3 regions of the Clostridium sp. CM039 genome follow, and region 3 is predicted to be linked to each of the others. Evidence: riboswitches for the same ligand, from Rfam matches in the RefSeq annotation. Region 3 holds a riboswitch; each other region holds the start of a gene.
The links. A riboswitch is a leader RNA that binds a small molecule or an ion and turns the genes downstream of it on or off. The one in region 3 is predicted to bind cobalamin.
Positions count from the first base shown of each region.

Region 1: another riboswitch for cobalamin. It lies ahead of ACWJJ2_RS09380 (sirohydrochlorin cobaltochelatase); the one in region 3 lies ahead of ACWJJ2_RS10655 (YitT family protein).
Region 2: another riboswitch for cobalamin. It lies ahead of ACWJJ2_RS17715 (cobyric acid synthase); the one in region 3 lies ahead of ACWJJ2_RS10655 (YitT family protein).

Region 1 is NZ_CM143649.1:1,976,598-1,983,615, reverse strand. It holds gene ACWJJ2_RS09405 (DUF3892 domain-containing protein) at 1-27, shown strand, start outside; gene cobT (nicotinate-nucleotide--dimethylbenzimidazole phosphoribosyltransferase) at 218-1,300, shown strand; gene cobC (alpha-ribazole phosphatase) at 1,320-1,910, shown strand; gene cobS (adenosylcobinamide-GDP ribazoletransferase) at 2,029-2,781, shown strand; gene ACWJJ2_RS09385 (transposase) at 3,104-4,015, opposite strand; cobalamin riboswitch at 4,229-4,413, shown strand; gene ACWJJ2_RS09380 (sirohydrochlorin cobaltochelatase) at 4,559-5,392, shown strand; gene ACWJJ2_RS09375 (pyridoxal phosphate-dependent aminotransferase) at 5,462-6,580, shown strand; gene ACWJJ2_RS09370 (cobyrinate a,c-diamide synthase) at 6,622-7,018, shown strand, end outside.
Region 2 is NZ_CM143649.1:3,763,657-3,770,674, forward strand. It holds gene ACWJJ2_RS17690 (PhoH family protein) at 1-724, shown strand, start outside; gene ACWJJ2_RS17695 (phosphodiester glycosidase family protein) at 887-1,912, shown strand; gene ACWJJ2_RS17700 (hypothetical protein) at 1,959-3,005, shown strand; gene ACWJJ2_RS17705 (site-2 protease family protein) at 3,297-3,914, shown strand; gene trmB (tRNA (guanosine(46)-N7)-methyltransferase TrmB) at 3,982-4,635, shown strand; cobalamin riboswitch at 4,857-5,040, shown strand; gene ACWJJ2_RS17715 (cobyric acid synthase) at 5,176-6,669, shown strand; gene cbiB (adenosylcobinamide-phosphate synthase CbiB) at 6,750-7,018, shown strand, end outside.
Region 3 is NZ_CM143649.1:2,252,009-2,259,026, forward strand. It holds gene ACWJJ2_RS10635 (hypothetical protein) at 1-336, shown strand, start outside; gene ACWJJ2_RS10640 (thioesterase family protein) at 566-952, shown strand; gene ACWJJ2_RS10645 (ribonuclease J) at 1,168-2,832, opposite strand; gene ACWJJ2_RS10650 (DUF3842 family protein) at 3,081-3,509, shown strand; gene ACWJJ2_RS10655 (YitT family protein) at 3,650-4,501, opposite strand; cobalamin riboswitch at 4,701-4,888, opposite strand; gene ACWJJ2_RS10660 (hypothetical protein) at 4,879-5,043, opposite strand; gene ACWJJ2_RS10665 (cob(I)yrinic acid a,c-diamide adenosyltransferase) at 5,107-5,646, opposite strand; gene ACWJJ2_RS10670 (helix-turn-helix domain-containing protein) at 5,692-5,874, opposite strand; cobalamin riboswitch at 5,909-6,097, opposite strand; gene ACWJJ2_RS10675 (energy-coupling factor ABC transporter substrate-binding protein) at 6,138-6,461, opposite strand; gene ACWJJ2_RS10680 (energy-coupling factor ABC transporter permease) at 6,461-7,018, opposite strand, start outside.

The DNA.
Region 1 (7,018 bases), 280 kb from region 3:
GTTATAGATGATAATGATATCTATTAAAAACATTAAAAAACAGGGATAACGAATGTCCCTGTTTTTTAATGTTTTTAATGAGGGACGGTTAACAACTAATTCACATTAGTTGTTAACTGTAATTTATATCCAAAAAGTTTTTCCTTTGAAAAAGGGGGAAGGTGTGTTTAAATGTGTTAATATTATGTAATAACTATATAAGCAGGAGGGTAAACAAATGGTATTGCTAAACAACACATTACAGTGCATTAAACCACTAAATAAAGAGGCTATGAAAAAAGCGTGGGATAGACTTGATAGTTTATCAAAACCTATAGGAAGTCTTGGTGAAATAGAAAATATTATAGCTAAGATGGCAGGGATTACTGGAGACATACATAATAAAATTAATAAAAAGAATGTAGTTATAATGTGCAGCGATAATGGAGTGGTGGAAGAAGATGTGTCTAACTGTCCTAAAAACGTAACGGCTATAGTTACTAATAATTTCACTAAAAAAATCACGGGTGTATATGTTTTATCAAAATTTGTTGGAAGTGAGATTACAGTTGTAGATATAGGCGTTGATGCAGACTTTAACAATCCTAAAATTGTAAATAAAAAAATTGCATATGGTACCATGAACATGATGAAGGGGCCCGCAATGACTAGGGAGCAAACAATTAAAGCTATAGAGGTTGGAATCGATACAGTTGATGATTTAGCGCGTAAGGGGTATGATTTGTTTGGTACCGGGGAAATGGGGGTAGGAAATACTGCCACAAGTGCAGCAATTTTGAGCGTTCTTTCAGGACTTGAAGTAGAGGTGTCAGTAGGTAAAGGTTCAGGAATTACGCAGGAGCAATTTATTAATAAAAAGAGGGTAATTAAGAAAGCTATTGAAGTAAATAAACCAGATAAAAATGATGTTATCGATGTACTTTCAAAAGTTGGAGGATTTGATATTGCGGGACTATGTGGGTGCTTCCTGTCAGCTGCGAAGAATAGGGTGCCTATTGTTATTGATGGATTTATAGCCTCAGCAGCTGCATTATGTGCTTATAGACTAAACCCATTAGTGAAGGAATATATATTTGCATCTCACTTATCTGCGGAACCGGGGGCAGCTTTTATAATGAAGGAAATAGGATTAAAACCTATGCTTAATTTGAACATGAGACTGGGGGAAGGGTCAGGTTGTCCACTTGCTTTTAATATAATTGAGGCGGCGCTTTTCACTATGGATAATATGGGGACATTTGAAGAGGCAACGCTTGATAGTAAAAAGTATATAGATATAAGGGAGAATACCGTAGGGTAAAATTTAGGTGTGAGAATTTATGAATATTTATTTGTTAAGACATGGCCAGACTGAAGAAAATAGAAAAGGGTCTTATTATGGTAATTTGGATATAAGTCTAAATGAAATTGGCATAGCTCAAGGCAATAAGGCTAAAGATTTCTTTGATGGCATAAAATTAGATAGAGTATACGTTAGTGATAAAAAAAGAACTTTAGAGATGGCAAAGTTAGTTTTAGGACAACAGGAAATTGCAGTTATACAAGATAATAGAATAAATGAAACTGATTTTGGAGATTTTGAAGGGAAAACATACGAGGAAATTAAAGTTTCATATCCCCAACAGTGTATTTGTTGGCAAAATAATTGGAAAGAATTTGTACCTCCGAATGGAGAAAGTTATATTAAACTATGTGAAAGAGTTAAGAACTTTATGGAGCATATTAAAAAGATAGAATGCGATAATATTTTAATATGCGCTCATTCGGGAGTCATAAGAGCTATATATTGTTATATTATGAATGAAAATATAGATTTGTTTTGGAAATTTGGTTGTAAAAATGGGGATATAAGCATTATAAAATATGAATATGGTAATTTATATATTGATGCTATTATTCATAATGCATAGTTAGAAAATTGATTTGAGGTATATTTAGTTCTTGACGATTAACTTTAAAATTAAAATAAACATTACTATTTAGGAAAGAGGTGAGCTTTGCAAGGACCAGTCTTTGCGAGCAAATAAAATGAGAGAATATTTAAATGATTTTTTACTGTTTTTCCAATTCTTCACACGGATACCTATAAATAAAAGTTTAAACTGTGACAAGGAAAACTTTAGGCGGGGATCTGTATTTTTTCCGGTGGTAGGATTATTTATAGGAATTGTCCAGTGGATAACTTATTATATATTAATAAAAGTGCTGCCAGTAGATATTACAGCAATATTTGTAGTTATTATACCGATAGTTATTACTGGAGGATTACATGTGGATGGACTTGGAGATACTTGTGATGGTTTCTTTTCGTTTAAAGGAGACAAACATAAAATAATAGAAATTATGAAGGACAGCACAGTAGGCACTTATGCAACTATTGCTATAGTATTTGATATGTTAGCACGATATGCAGCGGTCTGCACTATCATAGGAAAGAATTTACCACTCATATTAATTGCAACGCCAATAATTGCAAGATTTACCGTTGTTTTTATATCTTTTATTGGTAAGAATGCTAAAGAAACAGGCTCGGGTAATATATTTATTGGAAATATTGACATCAAAAGGGTGGTAATTTCAGGTATTATAACTATTGTATTTGGAACCTTATTAATAGGATTTAACAAAAGTGTTATATTGATACTATCAGCGTTACTTTTAAGTTTTCTATTTAATAAGTTTTGCGAGAGTAAAATTACGGGACTTACGGGAGATAGCTTAGGAGCTAATAATGAATTAGTTGAAATTCTAACTATGATCTTATTTATAGCAATAAGTTAAGATAAGATAATGGGGACGGTTAACAATTATTTATATTATAATTGGGTGCAAGTTGTTTATGGAAACTTGTACCTTTTTATCGTTGAATTAATTTATTGAACACTAATTTTAATTATTTTTATATTATACATAAGTAAAATGTATATTTTTGATACTTGTCCATGTTTATTAAATGCATATATCCATCTGTTATTCTAATCTTTTTTATTTAATATAACAGATTTAATAAATAGGTAGGTTAAAGTAAATAATTAGAATGAATTTTAATGATTGTCATTAAGTTATTAATGATAATATTGAAGATTATATTAATAAATTATTACTAAGCATAACGTTTAATAAAATCCATGATAATATTCTCATATTTATCTTCTGTTCCAATTAATTCGATGCCAATAGTGCTTAATTTTGATACTCTAGCCTGTGTAATGTTTCCAAGAGTGCTGGATATATCGCTAGATTTAAAATTACAGAGGCTCCTCATTAGAACAACGGTTAAGGCTTTTGCCCGTACAAGCTTTCTGCTGTACTTCATATAAAGATGAGTTTTTGATACATTCATCTTTGACGCTATATATTCTATTATATCTTCTGGCTTAAAGTTCCTTACAAGTATTTTTCGTTCACATTTATACTCTGATTTTTCATCTTTAAATTCTATTTCTTGTTTTAATTTTTCTCCATTACAGCGAAAGACAAGATTATAGTAATTCTTTCTTGCATTTTTTAGGTTATTACCAAAAGAGCTCATAATAAATCCATAATCAACTAATTTAAAAGAATCATGTCTTTTTCCTAAAAATATGGCTAGACTAGAAAAAGCATATTTTTCAGGACAATTTTTATATTCATCTATATCCGTAGGATTATTGTGTATATATAGAGATAAAGTCTTCAAATATCGTTCATTATTAACTATTTTACTCTTAAATCTATCTTTAAAAAGATGTCCTTCCCTTTTATATTTTTTATTAAAGTACATTGCATAAGAAAAATTTATTCCATGCATTGCCTTTGATATATCAGTACCATTAGCATCAATCATTAAATGAGAATGGTTATCCATAAGACAGTAACCGTAGATTTTAAAATTATAGAGATATTTATACTTTTTTACAAGTGATAAATACTTGTTCTTATCCTCATCATCCTTGAATAAATTTATTTCGCTGATACTTTTGCACATAATATGAAATATCGAGTCATCTGTTTTTTCTCTTGCCTTTCTTGGCATTAAAATCACCCTTCCTCATAGATTTTTATTTGAATTATTGCCTATGAATCGGGATGATATTCATAATCTTAAGCTAATATATACATATAAATAATTTAAATAGTTGTTAACCGTCCCTAACTATTTTTCTGAATCATTTTTTTGCCTATTAAACTAAGGAGACACTCTAAATATTGACAGTACGGCTTAAATATAATAAACTAGAATTAATAGAGAATTGAATATGATTTTAGGTGCCTTGAAATAGGTGAAAAGGGAATGCGGTTTAAATCCGCAGCAGCCCCCGCTACTGTAATTGATGAAAAACTTTTAAATGCTACTTCGTAAATTAAAAATGAGGAAGGATAATTAAAGGAAGAATCAAAAGCCAGGAGACCTGCCTAAATGATGTTAACAAGCTTTCGGAGGGAAAGAACTATTTAATTATGGATTAATTAAAAAGTAGTCGCTATCGTATGCGTACTATTTTTTTTGTTTTAAAAAGCATTATATGTAAATGTTATGATAGATTTCGGAAAATATTTAGCAAGGTGGATGATCGAAATGAAGAAGGCAATTTTAATTGTAAGTTTTGGAACAACACATGAAGATGCAAGAAAAGTAACTATCGATGCAATAGAAGATAAAATAAGACATACTTTTGAAGAGTATGATATAAGAAGAGCATTTACTTCACATATTATTCTTAGAGTACTTAAGAATAGGGATAATATTCATGTAGATACTCCAGAAGAAGCTTTGGAAAAGTTAAAAAGCGAAGGATATAATGAGGTAATTGTTCAGCCTTTGCATGTTATTCCTGGAGTAGAATTTGATTATATAAATAATGTAGTTAATAGATACAAAGAATGTAAAGCATTTAAAAATATCTTAATAGGAAGACCTCTTTTATGTTTTAAGGGAGAAGAAGCAGGCGTGCCAGATGATTACTCAATAATGGTGGATGCTCTATCAAAGCAATTGCAACCAATGGATACAGTAATTTTGATGGGGCATGGTACAAACCATATTGCAAATGCAGTATATTGCTGTTTTGAAAGCGTTTTAAGGGATAGAGGTTTTAACAATGTACATGTAGCAACCGTGGAAGGGTATCCAACTTTGGAAAGAGTAATACCTAATGTTACTACTCAGAGTATTAGCGAAGTCACTTTAATGCCACTACTGCTTGTAGCAGGAGACCATGCCAAGAATGACATGGCGGGAGATGCAGAGGACTCCTGGAAGAGTATTTTAGAGGCAAAAGGGTTTAAAGTTAAAATATATCTGAATGGGTTAGGAGAAAATAGTGACGTTCAAGACATTTATATACAGCACATTAATGATGTAATTAATGAAAAGTTTAAGAATGTAGGGAAAACACATAAGGGAAATTAAAATTCTTCGTAAGTTATAAGTAACTAAAGTACGGTAGATGAGAGTTACAAGTAGAAAGGAAGGTATTCAATGATACATGGTGGAGATGTTTATACTAATGGATTACTTGAGGGGCGAGAATTAATAGATTACAGTTCTAATATTAATCCATTAGGGGTTCCTAAAAGTTTCACTGATAACATTAGTGAAGCCGTAGATGCTTTAACAAGATATCCAGATATTCAATATAGGGAGGTATTGAAAGAATTAAAAGAATACATTGATTGCCCAAAAGAATATTTTGTTTTAGGAAATGGGGCTGCAGAAATAATTGACTTAGTTATAGCTTGTCATAAAAATCTACTAATTGTGGTGCCATCTTTTGTAGAGTACGAAATTGATGCTAAAAAGTGGAATTGTAGTATAGAGTATTCTTATTTAAAAGAGAAGATTAATGAGAATACCTTATTAAAGCATGAATATGCTGAGCTTTCCTATGATTATGAGGATATTCTTAATAGATTACAGAGTGTAGAAGGTGTGGTTTTAGGTAATCCGAATAACCCCAATGGCAATATCATAAATAAGGCTGAGTTTCAAAAAATTCTTGAATATTGTGAATGTAACGACAAAGTCATAATAATAGATGAGGCTTTTATAGAATTTACTGGAGATTCACAGCACAGTTTCAGTGAAAAAGTTAAAACATACAAATGTTTATTTATAATAAGAGCATTAACCAAATTTTTTGCGATGCCTGGTATAAGGTTTGGGTATGGAATAAGTAGTAACGTAGACCTATTAAAAAAAGTTAAAGAAAAACAAAACCCCTGGAACATAAACTGTTTTGCAGAAATGGCTGCACGTCATGTGTTAAAAGATAACGTTTATATTGAAAAAAGCAAAGAGTGGATAAGAGCGGAAAGGCCTAGGTTTATAAGATCACTTGAAAATATTTCATTTATAGATAAAGTGTATTTAACCTATGGAAATTATGTATTATGCAAATTAAAAGGACTAGACTCAGGGACACTTTATAAACTATGCCTAGCTCAAGGATTTGTTATAAGAAAAGCAGATAATTTTAGAGGACTAGATAAACAATATGTAAGGCTTGCTATTAAGGATAATGATAGGAATGGAAAATTGATTCAGTGTTTGAAAAACTTAGAATTGATAGTGAAAACATTAGGGACAGTTAACAACTAATTGCACATTAGGGGATAGTCCGCAAAAGGATGTGAATATAAATGAAGAGTATAGTCATAGCTTCAGATTCAAGTGGTGGTGGTAAGACCACAGTAACACTCGGAATTATGAAAGCGTTTAAAAATAGGGGATTTGAGATACAAGGGTATAAAGTAGGACCTGATTATATAGACTCAGCTTTTCATACAAAGATAACAGGTAAAGGTTCAAGAAATTTGGATTTGTATCTTATGGGAGAGGCGGGAGTTAAGGCTAGCTTTTCTAGAGGATGCGGAGAATTGGGTGTAGTCGAAGGTGTAATGGGTTTATATGATGGAAAAGGCATAAATACATCCTATTCTACGTATCACGTGTCAAAGGTTTTAGACTTGCCGATCATACTTGTATTGTCTCCAAAGGCTCAGGTAGCAACCCTCTGTGCAGAAATTAATGGAATAG
Region 2 (7,018 bases), 1.5 Mb from region 3:
TAAAAATGTACTACCTCTTTATAATAAGGAAAGTAAACCTTCAGGAGTTTCGCCAAGAAATGTAGGTCAGAAATTTATGCTGGAAGCTTTAAGCGCTGACTCAGTAAAAGCACCACTCGTAATTATAAAAGGACCTGCAGGAACAGCTAAAACATTATTTTCATTAGCGGTAGGTCTTCAAAAAATATTACAGGATAGTAATGAACATTACAGAAGAATTTTAATTTGCAGACCCAATGTTACTATGGATGAGGAAATAGGGTTTTTACCTGGTACAGAACAAGAAAAAATATCACCATTCATGAGGCCAATATTTGATAATTTAGAGATACTTGTGGAATCTGATGAAAAAGAACGTTACAAAAATGAGAAGCAACTATTAGATAAAATAAATGACTTGTTTGATAGGAGAATTATAACTACTGAAGCTGTTGCTTATCTTAGAGGAAGGTCCATAGTTAAAAATTGGGTAATTATAGATGAGGCACAAAATTTGTCGCCAAAACAAGTTAAAGCAATAATAACTAGAGTTGGAGAGGGAACTAAGTTGATTCTTATAGGTGACCCAGAACAAATAGATCATCCTTTTCTTGATTCGAGGTCAAATGGTTTGTGTTATGCCTCTGAAAAAATGAAGGGTAGTGACTTGTGTTATCAAGTAACTTTGAAATATGATGAATGTGAGAGGTCGCCCCTAGCATACGAAGGCTCTAAAAAATTATAAAAATTTAATTCTATAGAAGAGAGTATAAAAATTTATACTCTCTTTTGTATTAATTTATCATATGATATTTATATTCACAAAAATTACATTTAAAAGATGTGTTAAAATATATAGTTTTATTGTATAATATGATAGTACATAATAAAGAAAAGGATGGGAAAGATGAAAAAAATAGAAAAATGTGGGAAGAGAAAAAAAAGAAGTCAAAGCACGCTTGTTTTATTTTTTATAATATTTGAATTAACTTTTACAGCTATTACAGGCCCATTTATGATTTATTATGGTCCGTTTAAAAATGTAAAGACTACAGTGGTAGGTTCAGCAATGACCACTCTTTCATTACAGTGGCTAGCAACATCATTTTTATCCGATGAAAAAATAAAAGAAATTATGAAGGACCAAGTAGTGGAAACTATAGCTCAAGATAACTTGGCTGGCGTAAATGTAGAAAATAAAGATGATAATAGTATTGAAAGATATGATATTAAAGGGACAAAATTTAAAGGGCATGTGTTAGTAATCAGTGACGCGACTAGATTAAAAGTAGGGTATAGTAGTAAGCTCAACCGGGAAGGGCAATTAAGGGAAGGGCAATTAACTAGTGATATTGCAAAAAATAATAATGCAATTGCAGCGGTTAATGGTGGCGCGTTTACAGATAAAGCTGGTGACACAAAATGGGCAGGAACGGGAGCAAATCCAACAGGAATTATAATGTCTAATGGTAAAGAAATTTTTAATGATATAAAAAATGAAAATGAAAAAACAGAGGTTGTAGCATTTACTAAGTCGGGAAATCTATTAGTTGGAGCTCATTCAATTAAAGAAATGAAAGAGCTTGAAGTGATGGAAGCGGTATCTTTTGGTCCGGCACTTATAGTTAATGGACAGAAAACTATAAATACGGGTGTCGGAGGGCAGGGGATAGCACCTAGAACAGCTATTGGACAAAGAAAAGATGGAGCAATAATATTATTAGTTATCGATGGTAGACAGGTAGGCAGTTTAGGGGCTACTTTAAGAGAGGTACAAGACGAATTGTATAAGTTTGGTGCTTATAATGCTACTAATTTAGATGGAGGTTCTTCTTCTACCTTGTTTTATGATGATGAAGTTATAAACAATCCTAGCGACAGCTATGGAGAAAGATCTATACCTTCAATTATTTATGTGGAGAGTAGGCAATAAAGTGAAATTTGAGCATAGTACATTTTAAATTAAAGGAGAAGAAACTATGAGTTGGAAGAAAAGAATAAGTATATGGATAGTATTTTCGTTATCCATGCAATGTTTAGTTCTATTTTATATAGATCATTATTTTTTAGCTACTGATTCAAAAATGGTTACGGAAAAAATTGATGAAAATAAAAGCGATAAATTAAAAAATATTGATATTACATTGCCAGCAAACGCAGAAAATATATTAGTATCCTATGGTGCTAAATATTTATGCTATTATGAGAATAAAGAATTAAAAATTGCTGATGGTAAGAATGGAAACGTTAAAAATATAGAGGCTGAAGATGGAAGTGAAATTTCTTTTTATAAATGGCTTCCAGATAGAAATAGAATGTTTTTAGTAGAAAAAAGTGATGATGAGTCTAGTAAATTAGTAGTATATTCTTATGACGTAGAAAAAGGTGAAAAAGTAAAGATAGGAAAATTAGCCTATACTGGTACAAATGATGAAGTAGAAGATATTCAAGTATCAATTTTAACAGGGGTTATTTATATAAAGGTTTTAAATGAAGGTGGTAGCAGTAGTATATATAGAATTGACAGAGACTATAGAAGTGACAGAGACGAAGAGATGACAAAAATTGATACAATACCAAAGAGTGTGAGTAATATGGCATTAGCGCGCCATGAAGATAATTTGGTGTACGAGGGATTAGTCTATAATAAAATGTATTCTACCACCCTTGAGGAACCTATAAATATTAAAGGTGTAGAAAAACTTACTTTAATTGGCACTGATGATGAGGACAATGTGTATCTTGGAGAATTAAAAGATAATTTGGTAAGCAAAATTTATTATGGGAAAACATTAGAAAATACTGAAAATTGGAAAGTGATTGATTTACAAAAACCTTCTAAAAAAAATGATCTATTTGTTACATCTCTTGGTAAGGTCTATCAAAATGATGTAATGAAAGCTGTAATAAAAGATGTTAGTTCTGGAACTGAAACTAGCTATAAAGGAAAATTATTGCAATTGTATACTAAGGGAATAGTATCATTGGTTAATGATAAAGAAGTATCTTTTGTTCTTTTTAAGTAGTCGATACTATGATGTTTATTTAAGACCTTATCTTTTTAAGATAAGGTTTTTTCTATAATCTGAAAATATAAGTTAATTCATAAGGATATAGTTGTGGGAATATATTATTTTATTTTAAGAATATTCAATTCAAAATAACAATAAACTTTGTTATAATAGGATAGTAGACATCTTAAAAAATAACAAGTCAAAGATGCATTAACAAGGTGAGTAGCGATTAACATTGCCTACCATGTAGGAGTATAAGGAGGAATAAATTTGGATACACAACAAATATTAAATAAGATTTTGATGATACCCGCAATTTTATTAGCATTTACTTTTCATGAGTATGCGCATGCTATCGTAGCAGATAGGTTAGGAGACAAAACTCCACGATTTCAAGGGAGACTTACGCTGAATCCAATCGCACATATAGATCCAATGGGATTTCTTATGATTATATTAGTAGGGTTTGGTTGGGCAAAGCCTGTTCAGACAAATCCTAGTGCATTTAAAAATTATTATAAGGATGATTTGAAAGTTTCAGTTGCAGGCCCAATTGCTAATCTAATTCTAGGGTTTGTATTTGCAATTCTTACTGTGTTATTTTCGAAATTTCCACCAATTCATGGTGGATTATATACTATTATTAGCCAAATTTTAATAATTACAGGGTACCTAAATTGTATTTTGTTTTTTCTTAATTTAGTGCCAATACCGGGATTTGATGGATCTCATATAGTTAGGGATTTGTTCCCAAAGTTTTTTTACAATTTACCAGATACAATTTATAGGTATCAATTCTTAATATTTATGGTGTTAATATTGCCTATATTACCTGGTGGACAATCAGTTTTTACTTATATCGTGCAAGCGCCAGGGTTATGGTTATTTAAACAATTTTTAAATATTGCAGGGATGTTTTAATATTAATATAAAGCTAAGAAAATCATATAGTGATTTTTTATTATTTAGAATGTAAGGAGAAAAATATATGCGCTTAAGAAAAAAATATTGGGCTAGGCCAGAGCTGGAAACTAGTCATATTGTAATAACTGACCAATATGATCACAAAGGAAAATGGAATGAAGAGTTTAAAAATAACAATGCAATTCATCTAGAACTAGGTTGCGGTAAAGGTAGATTTATATCAGAAAAGTCCAGGAGAGATCTCGATATCAATTTTGTAGGCATTGATTTAAAAGATGAGGTTCTGGTATTTGCCCTTAGAAAAGTTATAGAAGTAAGAGAAGTTGAAGGGGAACAAGACATAAATGTACGTCTTATGCCAATGAACATTATGCTTATTGATGATGTGTTTGCAAAAGATGAGATAAGCAGAATTTATATAAATTTTTGTAATCCTTGGCCAAAAGACAGACATAATAAAAGAAGATTAACTCATACTAAGTTCTTGACGAGCTATAAGAAATTCTTAAAACCGGGATCTGAAGTTTGGTTCAAAACAGATGATACAGAGTTATTCGAAGAATCGGTAGATTATTTCAAAGAGTGTGGGTTTGAAATATTATTTTCAACCTATGATTTGCATAAGAGTGATTTTAAAGATAACGTAGTTACAGAATATGAAGCTAAATTCACAGAAATAGGCAAACAAGCTATGTTTCTACAGGCAAAATTAATTTAGCGAATTAATGCATCTCCTGTGGAACTGTTGCAGCTTCGCAGGAGATAACTTATAACCATATGAGGCTTAAGCATTTTAGATTCTTATTTATTGACAGGATTAACATAATGCTATAAACTTAATTACATAGAAATGTATTAAATTGAAAATTTTAAAAATGAAAATTATGAATTATATTAGTTAAAAATGAATAGATTTGTTTAGGTGCCTATTATTAATCAGCCACTAAAGTGGATGCAGCTACTTTAGTATATGATTAGTAAGGTGAAAAGGGAATGTGGTGTAATTCCACAGCAGCCCCCGCTACTGTAATTGAGAGAAAATCTTTTATAACTACCTGAAAGGGAAAGTGATAAGAGAAAGTGTATCAAGAGCCAGGAGACCTGCCTAAATTAGTAATATTAAGCTTTCGGCGGGAAAGAACTGTAGAATTCAAGTTAGTGCAATGAAAAATTTGTACATAACAGCAGGTGCGCAAGCTTGCTGTTTTTTTGTTGTGTGCCAAATAAGAATACAAGCAGGAAGAAAGGAGAAATAGTAATGGCTAAAGTAATGGTTCAAGGAACCGCTTCATCAGTAGGAAAAAGCATATTAGTAACAGCACTTTGCAGAATTTTTGTGCAAGATGGGTTTTCAGTATGTCCTTTTAAGTCACAGAATATGTCATTGAATTCTTATATTACATTGGATGGAAAAGAAATGGGACGTGCGCAGGTGCTTCAAGCCTATGCGGCAGGATTGGAGCCAGAGGTATATATGAATCCGATTTTATTAAAACCTACCTCGGATAAAAAGTGCCAAATTATCGTTAATGGAAAGGTTTTTGGGAATAGTACAGCTATGGAATATCATAATATGAAATTGGAATTCAAAGACATGTTAAAAAAGCAGTTTGAAGAATTAGAGAAGAAGTTTGATATTATAGTAATGGAAGGAGCAGGTAGCCCAGCAGAAATTAATTTAAGAGATAGAGATATAGTGAATATGGGAATGGCGGAACTTATAGATGCACCTGTGATACTCGCAGGAGATATAGATAAGGGTGGAGTATTTGCGTCACTAGCAGGGACTTTGCTTTTGCTTAATGAGGCCGAGAAAAAAAGAGTTAAAGCCACTATTATTAATAAGTTTAGAGGAGATTTAGAAATCTTAAAGCCAGGACTTACAATGCTTGAGGATATTATACATATTCCATGTGCAGGAGTAGTTCCTTATTTTAGATTGGAACTCGAAGATGAAGATGGTGCAGTAGAATTTAACAAAAAAATTACTGCACCTATTGATATTGCTGTAATAAAGCTTCCACATATATCGAATTTTACGGATTTAGACGCATTAAAGGCTGAAGAAGATGTATCAGTTAGATTTGTTACAACTAAAGGAGAATTGGGCACACCAGACCTCCTTATCATACCGGGAACAAAAAATACTATTGATGATTTAATTTCTTTAAGAAATTCGGGACTTGCAGAAGCGGTTCAGCAATATAGTGTACAAGGTAACGTATTAGGCATTTGTGGAGGCTATCAAATGTTAGGAAATAGCTTAAGTGACCCTAATGGCTTAGAGGGAAATTCAAAAGAAACAGAGGGTATGAAGCTTTTAGACGTAGACACAATATTTGAAGATGAGAAAATAACTACAAGAGTAAAGGCTCGTAGCATTAACATTAGGGATACTAGTATAGAAACTTATGGTTACGAAATACATATGGGAATTTGTAAATATGGTCATAATGCAAAACCACTTTTTGAAATCTATGATAAGAATGGTTCTGATACGTCATCCTTCGATGGAGCAATAAATGCAGGTGGAAATGTTATGGGTACATATATTCATGGAGTTTTTGATGGAGTAGAGTTTAGAGAACATATGATTAATACTTTAAGGGTAAAAAAAGCTATGGAACCTAAAAAATCTAAGGTTTATGAAAATCTAAGAGAAAAAGAATTAGACAAGCTAGCAGATATAGTTAGAGATAATGTAGATATGGATTCAATCTATAAAATCATAGGAATAAAAAGAAAAAGTTAGGGACAGTTAACAACTATTTAAAAAATTATAACAGTATAAGATAGTGAGGAATTAAAATGGCAATACTATTTCAGACGAACATAATAGATTTAATTTTAGCGGTAATGTTAGACTTATTAATTGGAGATCCATATTGGTTTAAACATCCGGTGATTTATATAGGAAAGCTTATTTCTAAATTAGATAAGTTAGGCAGAACGATATGTAAAACTAATGGTCAAATTAAAGTTTTTGGCGGAATTATTGTAGTTATAGTAGCACTTTCTAGTTTTTTAGTGCCTTTTATAATTTTGAGAATTTCTAATAAGTTTTTTTGGTTGTACCATATTCTCAATATAATATTGCTTTG
Region 3 (7,018 bases):
ACATTAGAAAGCGAGATGCTAATTGACATTTACGATGCTGATATGTTGCCAGGAATGTCATTCGAAATTGAAAATTACAATTTAACAGAGGAAGATCCAAAAGAGAAGAATCAAGAATTTGCTTCCTATTTGGGAAAATTAAAAAGGTTAGGTTTTGTAAAATATGAAGAGAAAGAAGCCTTTGTAAAATGTGGAAGTCGTAGCCCTAAATATAATAATAATGTAGTTATGATTTGTGAAGATAAAATACACATTGATTCCAAAGGAATAAAATTAGTAGAGTTGTATAATTACAGTAATTCCGAAATTCAAAGAAAACTGTATAGATGTGGCTAAATAATTAGCCCAAACAGTAAGAAATGAATTATTCGTTATGATATTATTTCAATTTGAATATTTTAAAAGATCATATAACCATGCAATTATACAATAGAATTCCAGTAATGGGGTTCTATTTTAATTTATATCATAAGACATATCATAATAACACTATCCTAAAGGTGTTAACATGGTATAATAAGGTATTGGTATAGTAAAAAATAATAAACGGAATGGAGTGATAAAATTGGAATTCAATTTTAATAAAGACTTGAAATTTACTATGGAGCAGACTATTAACAGCAGTGACACCGCGATTTCTTATGGATCTGGAAGTCTAGATGTTTATGCTACTCCAGCTATGACAGCGCTTATGGAGAATGCAGCAACAAATTGTGTTCAACGAAATTTACCTGATGGGTTCACAACCGTCGGTATAGAGATTAGTGTTAAACACATAAAGGCAACACCTGTTGGCGTTAAGGTTAGAGCTGAAGCCTTATTATCAAAGGCAGAAGGCAAAAAATTGTTCTTTAAGGTGGAAGCCTATGATGACATGGGTAAAATAGGTGAAGGAATTCATATAAGGTACATAGTAAATTCTGAAGAATTCATGAAAAAAACAGCACGTTAAATCATAACCTGCGATTCTGTTCATCATCTTCGATGCTACAATATCACAATTAAGACTGTACCTAACAGGGCAGTCTTTTGTTATGTTAAAAATTAATACTATTTTTAGATACAATAGCAATATAAAAAAGCAGTAGAACTAACTACTGCAATTTTTTAGTTTTACTATATGATTTTTGCTGGCCTTTTGTATATACCACCAGCTTAAAAAAACTGTTAAATCTCCATAATAATTGGAAGAATAATTGGCCTACGCTTTGTTTTTTCATACAAATATCGCTCTGTGGATTTTTTTATATTAGATTTTAATACATACCATTCAATAATTTTCTTGTCTAAGCACTTATTAAGCTCAACCCTAACAATTTCTTTTACTTCACTAATTAATTCATCCGATTCCTTTGCATATATAAATCCGCGAGTTATTATGTCTGGTCCCGCAATAATACTATAAGATTCGCGTTCTAAAGTAACCACAACAGTGAGCATGCCATCTTCTGCTAAGTGCTTTCTATCTCTAAGCACTATGCTTCCAACATCCCCAACACCAAGTCCATCTACAAATACAGATCCAGTGTGTACCCGTCCTGTTACTTTAGCTTCATCCTTTGTAAGTTCTAAAACCTGCCCTGTTTCCATAGTAAATATATCTTTGCCTTGCATACCTAATTCTTGTGCTAACTTAGCATGGTGACTTAAATGTCTGTATTCACCATGAACTGGCATAAAATATTTAGGATGAACTAATGCGTGAATTAATTTCAATTCTTCTTGATATGCGTGACCGGATACATGCACTTCTTCTAAATCCTCATAAATTACCTCTGCCCCTTTTTTGAATAGCTCATTGATTACTCTAGATATAAGTTTCTCATTGCCTGGAATTGGAGATGCAGAAATAACAAATAAATCCTCTGGTTCAAGGGTGATTTTCCTATGAGTAGCAAAAGCCATTCTAGCAAGTCCTGCCATAGGTTCGCCCTGACTTCCGGTAGTTATTATTGTAATATTTTTATTGTGGTAATTTTGCATATCATCTATACCTATAATGTAACCTTCTGGTACATGGAGATATCCAAGTTCAATAGCTACTTGTGAGATATTGTCCATACTCCTCCCACTAAAAACAATTTTTCTACCATGTTTCACAGAGGCGTCTACGATCTGCTGTATTCTGTGAATATTTGAAGCAAATGTAGCTACAATAACCCTTCCCTCTGCATTAGAAATTATTCTAGTTAGAGTCTTCCCTATAGTTTTTTCAGAAATTGTATGCCCTTCACGTTCCACATTCGTGCTATCCGCCATAAGAAGTAGCACGCCCTCTTTACCTAAATTTGAGATACGTTCAAGATCCATGACCAATCCATCAATGGGGGTATAATCAATTTTGAAGTCACCAGTATGTAATATAACACCTAGTGGTGAGTGGATGGCAATAGCACAGGAGTCTGCTATGCTGTGAGTAACCCTTATGAATTCAACTTTAAGATTTTGTAGTTCTATTGTTTCTCCAGCATTTACATTGTGAAGTTCACAATTAGATAATATATTGTGCTCCTTTAGTTTATTTTCAATTAGCCCTAACGTTAACCTAGTACCATAAATAGGTACATTCAATTGTTTTAGAATGTACGGAAGCGACCCTATATGATCTTCATGTCCATGAGTTAAAAAAATACCTTTTACTTTTTCTGCATTATTTTTTAAATAAGTTATATCTGGAATTACTAAATCTACACCATACATTTCCTCATCAGGAAAGGCTATACCACAGTCTATAACAATGATTTCATTCGCATATTCAAAAGCTGTTATATTCTTACCTATTTCTCCAAGGCCTCCTAAAGGAATAACCTTTATACTTTCCTCGTTTTTCACTAAATTCTCCCCTTCATTTATATCAATTATATTATTAATATTATTTTCTTTATTTTGCCTCGAATTATAAAATTAATACCTTTATGGGACAATTTTTTTTGCTTTTTTATAATCATTTTATTTATACCAACGTTGTAATTTTATTTGAACTAAACACAGAATATACATAAACATTATAGTATAATAATATTATCTATATAAAAATAGATTTCATTATATTATAAATTTTATTTTTTGGAGGTATTACCATGAAAATAGCTGTAATAGACGCACAAGGGGCAGGTCTTGGTCAAACAATCATAAAAAAAATTCGTAAAGAAATTAGCCTAGATATCTATATTGTTGCACTTGGTACAAATACATTTGCTTGTTCAAATATGGTAAGAGCTGGTGCAAATATTGGTATAAGTGGAGAGGAATCAATTTGCTCATTTTGCAAGAAAAATAAAATTGATAGCATAATCGGTCCAATTGGAATAATATGTAGTGGTGGCATTAACGGTGAAATTACCCCCATGATTGCCACGTCAATATTTAATATGGATTGTACTAAATATATACTTCCACTACAAAAACATGGTATTTATATACCAGGCACAAGGAATATGCAAATCAAGGATATAATTGAAGAGATTGTACTTGATATAAAAAGTAATATAAAATATCATTTTATATAAGAAGGTTTATACATAATATTTAAAAGACTTTATTAATTCTTGGGTTAAGACTTCTGTCGGTATTCCATAACTAACAATTTTGCCTGCTTTCATGGCATAAATGTTGTTAATCCGCTCTATTAGCTATCTAAAATTTTTATTTAATGTTTTAAGGATTTAAATCCGTATCCAAAGACTTCATAAATATTATTCACTGTTACAAAAGCATCCTTATCAACAAATTTTATGAATTTTTTAAGTGTTATAAACTCCCTTCTTCCTACTATAACCACAACAACTTCTTTATCCTCATCTGAAAAATCCCCTACTCCGTTATATACAGTAGATGTTTTATCTAGCTTTTCTCTTATATATTTTCTTATCTTATCGCTGTTCTTACTTATAATTGTAACTTCTTTGCACACATTTATTCCATCTATGATGTGGTCTATAAGAAATCCATTAATTATAACTCCGAGCATTGCATATAATGATAGCTTAATTCCAAAAGCAAAAACTGCCATTAAAATTATAATTAAATCACATATTAAAACTCCTTTTCCTAAATTTATATGAAAAAATTCATTTAATATCTTAGCTAAGATATCTGTCCCCCCTGTTGAAGCGTTTTGATCAAAGACTATAGCTGTACCTATTCCTGATATTAGTATTCCAAATATAAGTTCCAGTAAAATATCTCCTGTAATTGAATTATTAATAGGTATAAACTTTTGAAATACAATTATAATACCTCCTACACCAAAGCTTGCATACACACTTTTTCCACCAAAACTCTTTCCGATAGCAATAAATGCTATTACAAACAAAATAAGGTTTATTATCATCATTATCCAACCTACGGATAACCCCCCTGTAAATTTATTTATAACTATTGCTAATCCATTCGCCCCACCTGTCGCTAAATTATTTGGCATTAAAAAGAAATATAAACCTGCTGATACCATAAGCATTCCTATGTTTATAAGCGCAAATTCCTTTATCTTTATTTGCATAATATGCCTCCTTATAATTATCAATTGTATTACCTATCCTCTGTAAAATAATCATAATTTCTTTCTCAACGAAAAATTAAGCCCTTTAGCATTTATGCTAAGGGCTTGATAATAATACCAACCATATTTGTAAAAAATGCAAAATTTAAAATGCATTTTCATACAAATATGCGTCACACCCCCTATCACTCGTAACGTTCTTGGTGTATTAATGAAGGCAGGTCTTCTGACTTTGGATCATAGTCGCTTTAATCCTTCCCAACAAAATTGTCAGTGGTATAATTTAAAGCTTCTCACCATTACAGCGGCGGGACCGTTCAGGCTTTTCACCTGGTTCCCTTTTAAATGAAATGCAAAACATCTCATACCTTTATATGCTATATTAAATTACTTTCTTTTAATCTCTTCCATAAAACCTTTTTTAATTGAGCTTTATTTATAACAGAGCTTTTATTAAATTCTTCCACAATAACCATATCGGCTTCTCTATTCCCCGTTATATTGACAATAAATTCTTTGCCTAAGTTTTTGTACGTATTCATAATAATTCCCCCTTCAAACTCTAAATATTATTAACTTAATTTTAGAATTTGAGGTGGTTATAATCAAAACTCTATACCCTCTCTAGATGGTATTCCTTCGTTAAAATAATGTTTAATATCCTTCATCTCAGTTACAAGGTTTGCTTTATCTATTATAGCTTTAGGTACGTCTCTCCCTGTTAAAATCAATTCTATATTACCAGGTTTATTCTCCATTAATTCTAGTAGTTGTTCTTCACTTATTAGTTGATTGTTCAACGCTCCCATTACCTCATCCATGATAAGTATGTCGCATTTTTCTTCTTTTAATGCTTCCCTGCAAAATTCATACCCCTTTTGTACTTCTTCTTTTAATTCATTTTTTTCCTCTGCATTTAACGTCCAAAAAAAACCTCTTTTTTTCTCAAACCTAAATATGTTAAAAAAGGGAGCCAATTTTTTTGCACTTTCAATTTCACCAGTTTTACTTCCCTTCAAAAACTGTACCATAAATACAGTATATCCATTTCCTGCTGCACGTACAGCTAGTCCTACAGCTGCAGTCGTTTTCCCCTTGCCATTCCCCGTATAAATTTGAACATATCCGTTTTTTAATTTCCCCATTATATTCATTTCTCCTTTTATTAGCATATGCATACATATGCTTTATTATCTCAGGGTTATCTTATATTTTTTTATTTTATATTGCAAATCTTGTCTTGAAATACTTAATTCTCTTGATGTTTTGCTAACATTGTTTTCGTTTTTATTCAGTGTTTTTTCAATAATTCCCTTTTCAATATCAGCCATATAGCTAACCAACTCGAACCTCTTTTCTACATTTACCACCATATTTTGAAAACACCTCCCTATCTCTCGTAGAGTTAACTGTGTATAATTATAGAAAGGTATTCTGGCTTAAGTCTCATTGCCCTTAAAACCTTCCCAGTTTCCCAGTGGTATTTTTTATAAGGACTCCTCTTTTACAGCGGCGGGACCGCGCAGGATTTCCACCTGTCTTCCCTTTTAAACTAAAGCAATTAATACTTTAATTACCCATAATTATAATATTAAATCAATAAATGATACTTTCATCCCAATTATATGAAAAAGCATTATTCAGTTTTATTCCCCTGATTTTCTTTTTTAGTTCTCTCTACGAATCTTCCCAGGAAAAAGAATAGAACACCAACTCCTATACCTGTCTGTAGACAAAAGAGTAAACTCTCAATTTCCCCTGGTAATTCTCCACCAATCCAAGTTTCCATAACAGGTTCAAACCAAGGCTTATACTCGGTACCTGTAATCTCGGAAACCACTTTGCTTCCTGCATCATCTGAGCCACCAAATTCAGCACCCTTTAACGTGAATAATGGTATAATGGCAATCACTGCAGCAATAATTAATAAAATGATAACCCTTTTTTTCGTCTTTACCATTAATTTTCGCCTCCCTTTAGGAATCCAAGTTCTGTTAATTCGGATTTTGCATATGTTTCAAGACCCATAATGATAACAACGGTCAGAATACCCTCGATAATTGCCAGTGGAAGCTGTGTCGGTGCAAATACTGCAAGGAACTTGACTACAGATGCTGCGATACCACCGTTTGCAGACGGATACGCAAGTGCAAGTTCAAAACTTGTTACACAATAGGTTAATAAGTCACCGATTGATGCTGCCAGAAAAATACCTACATATTTATTGACTTTGAGCTTCTGGCCTGATTTGTAGATTACATAAGTAATAAGCGGTCCTGCAATAGCCATAGAAAACGTATTAGCACCAAGAGTGGTCAGTCCGCCATGAGCAAGCAAAATTGACTGAAAAAGTAGTACAATAATCCCCAGGATGCTGACTGCCATTGGTCCGAATAGGATTGCACCAAGTCCGGTACCAGTCATATGTGAGCAACTTCCTGTTACTGACGGAATCTTTAAAGATGAAAGCACAAAAATGAATGCGCCTGACATAGCAAGAATAGTGATGGATTTACG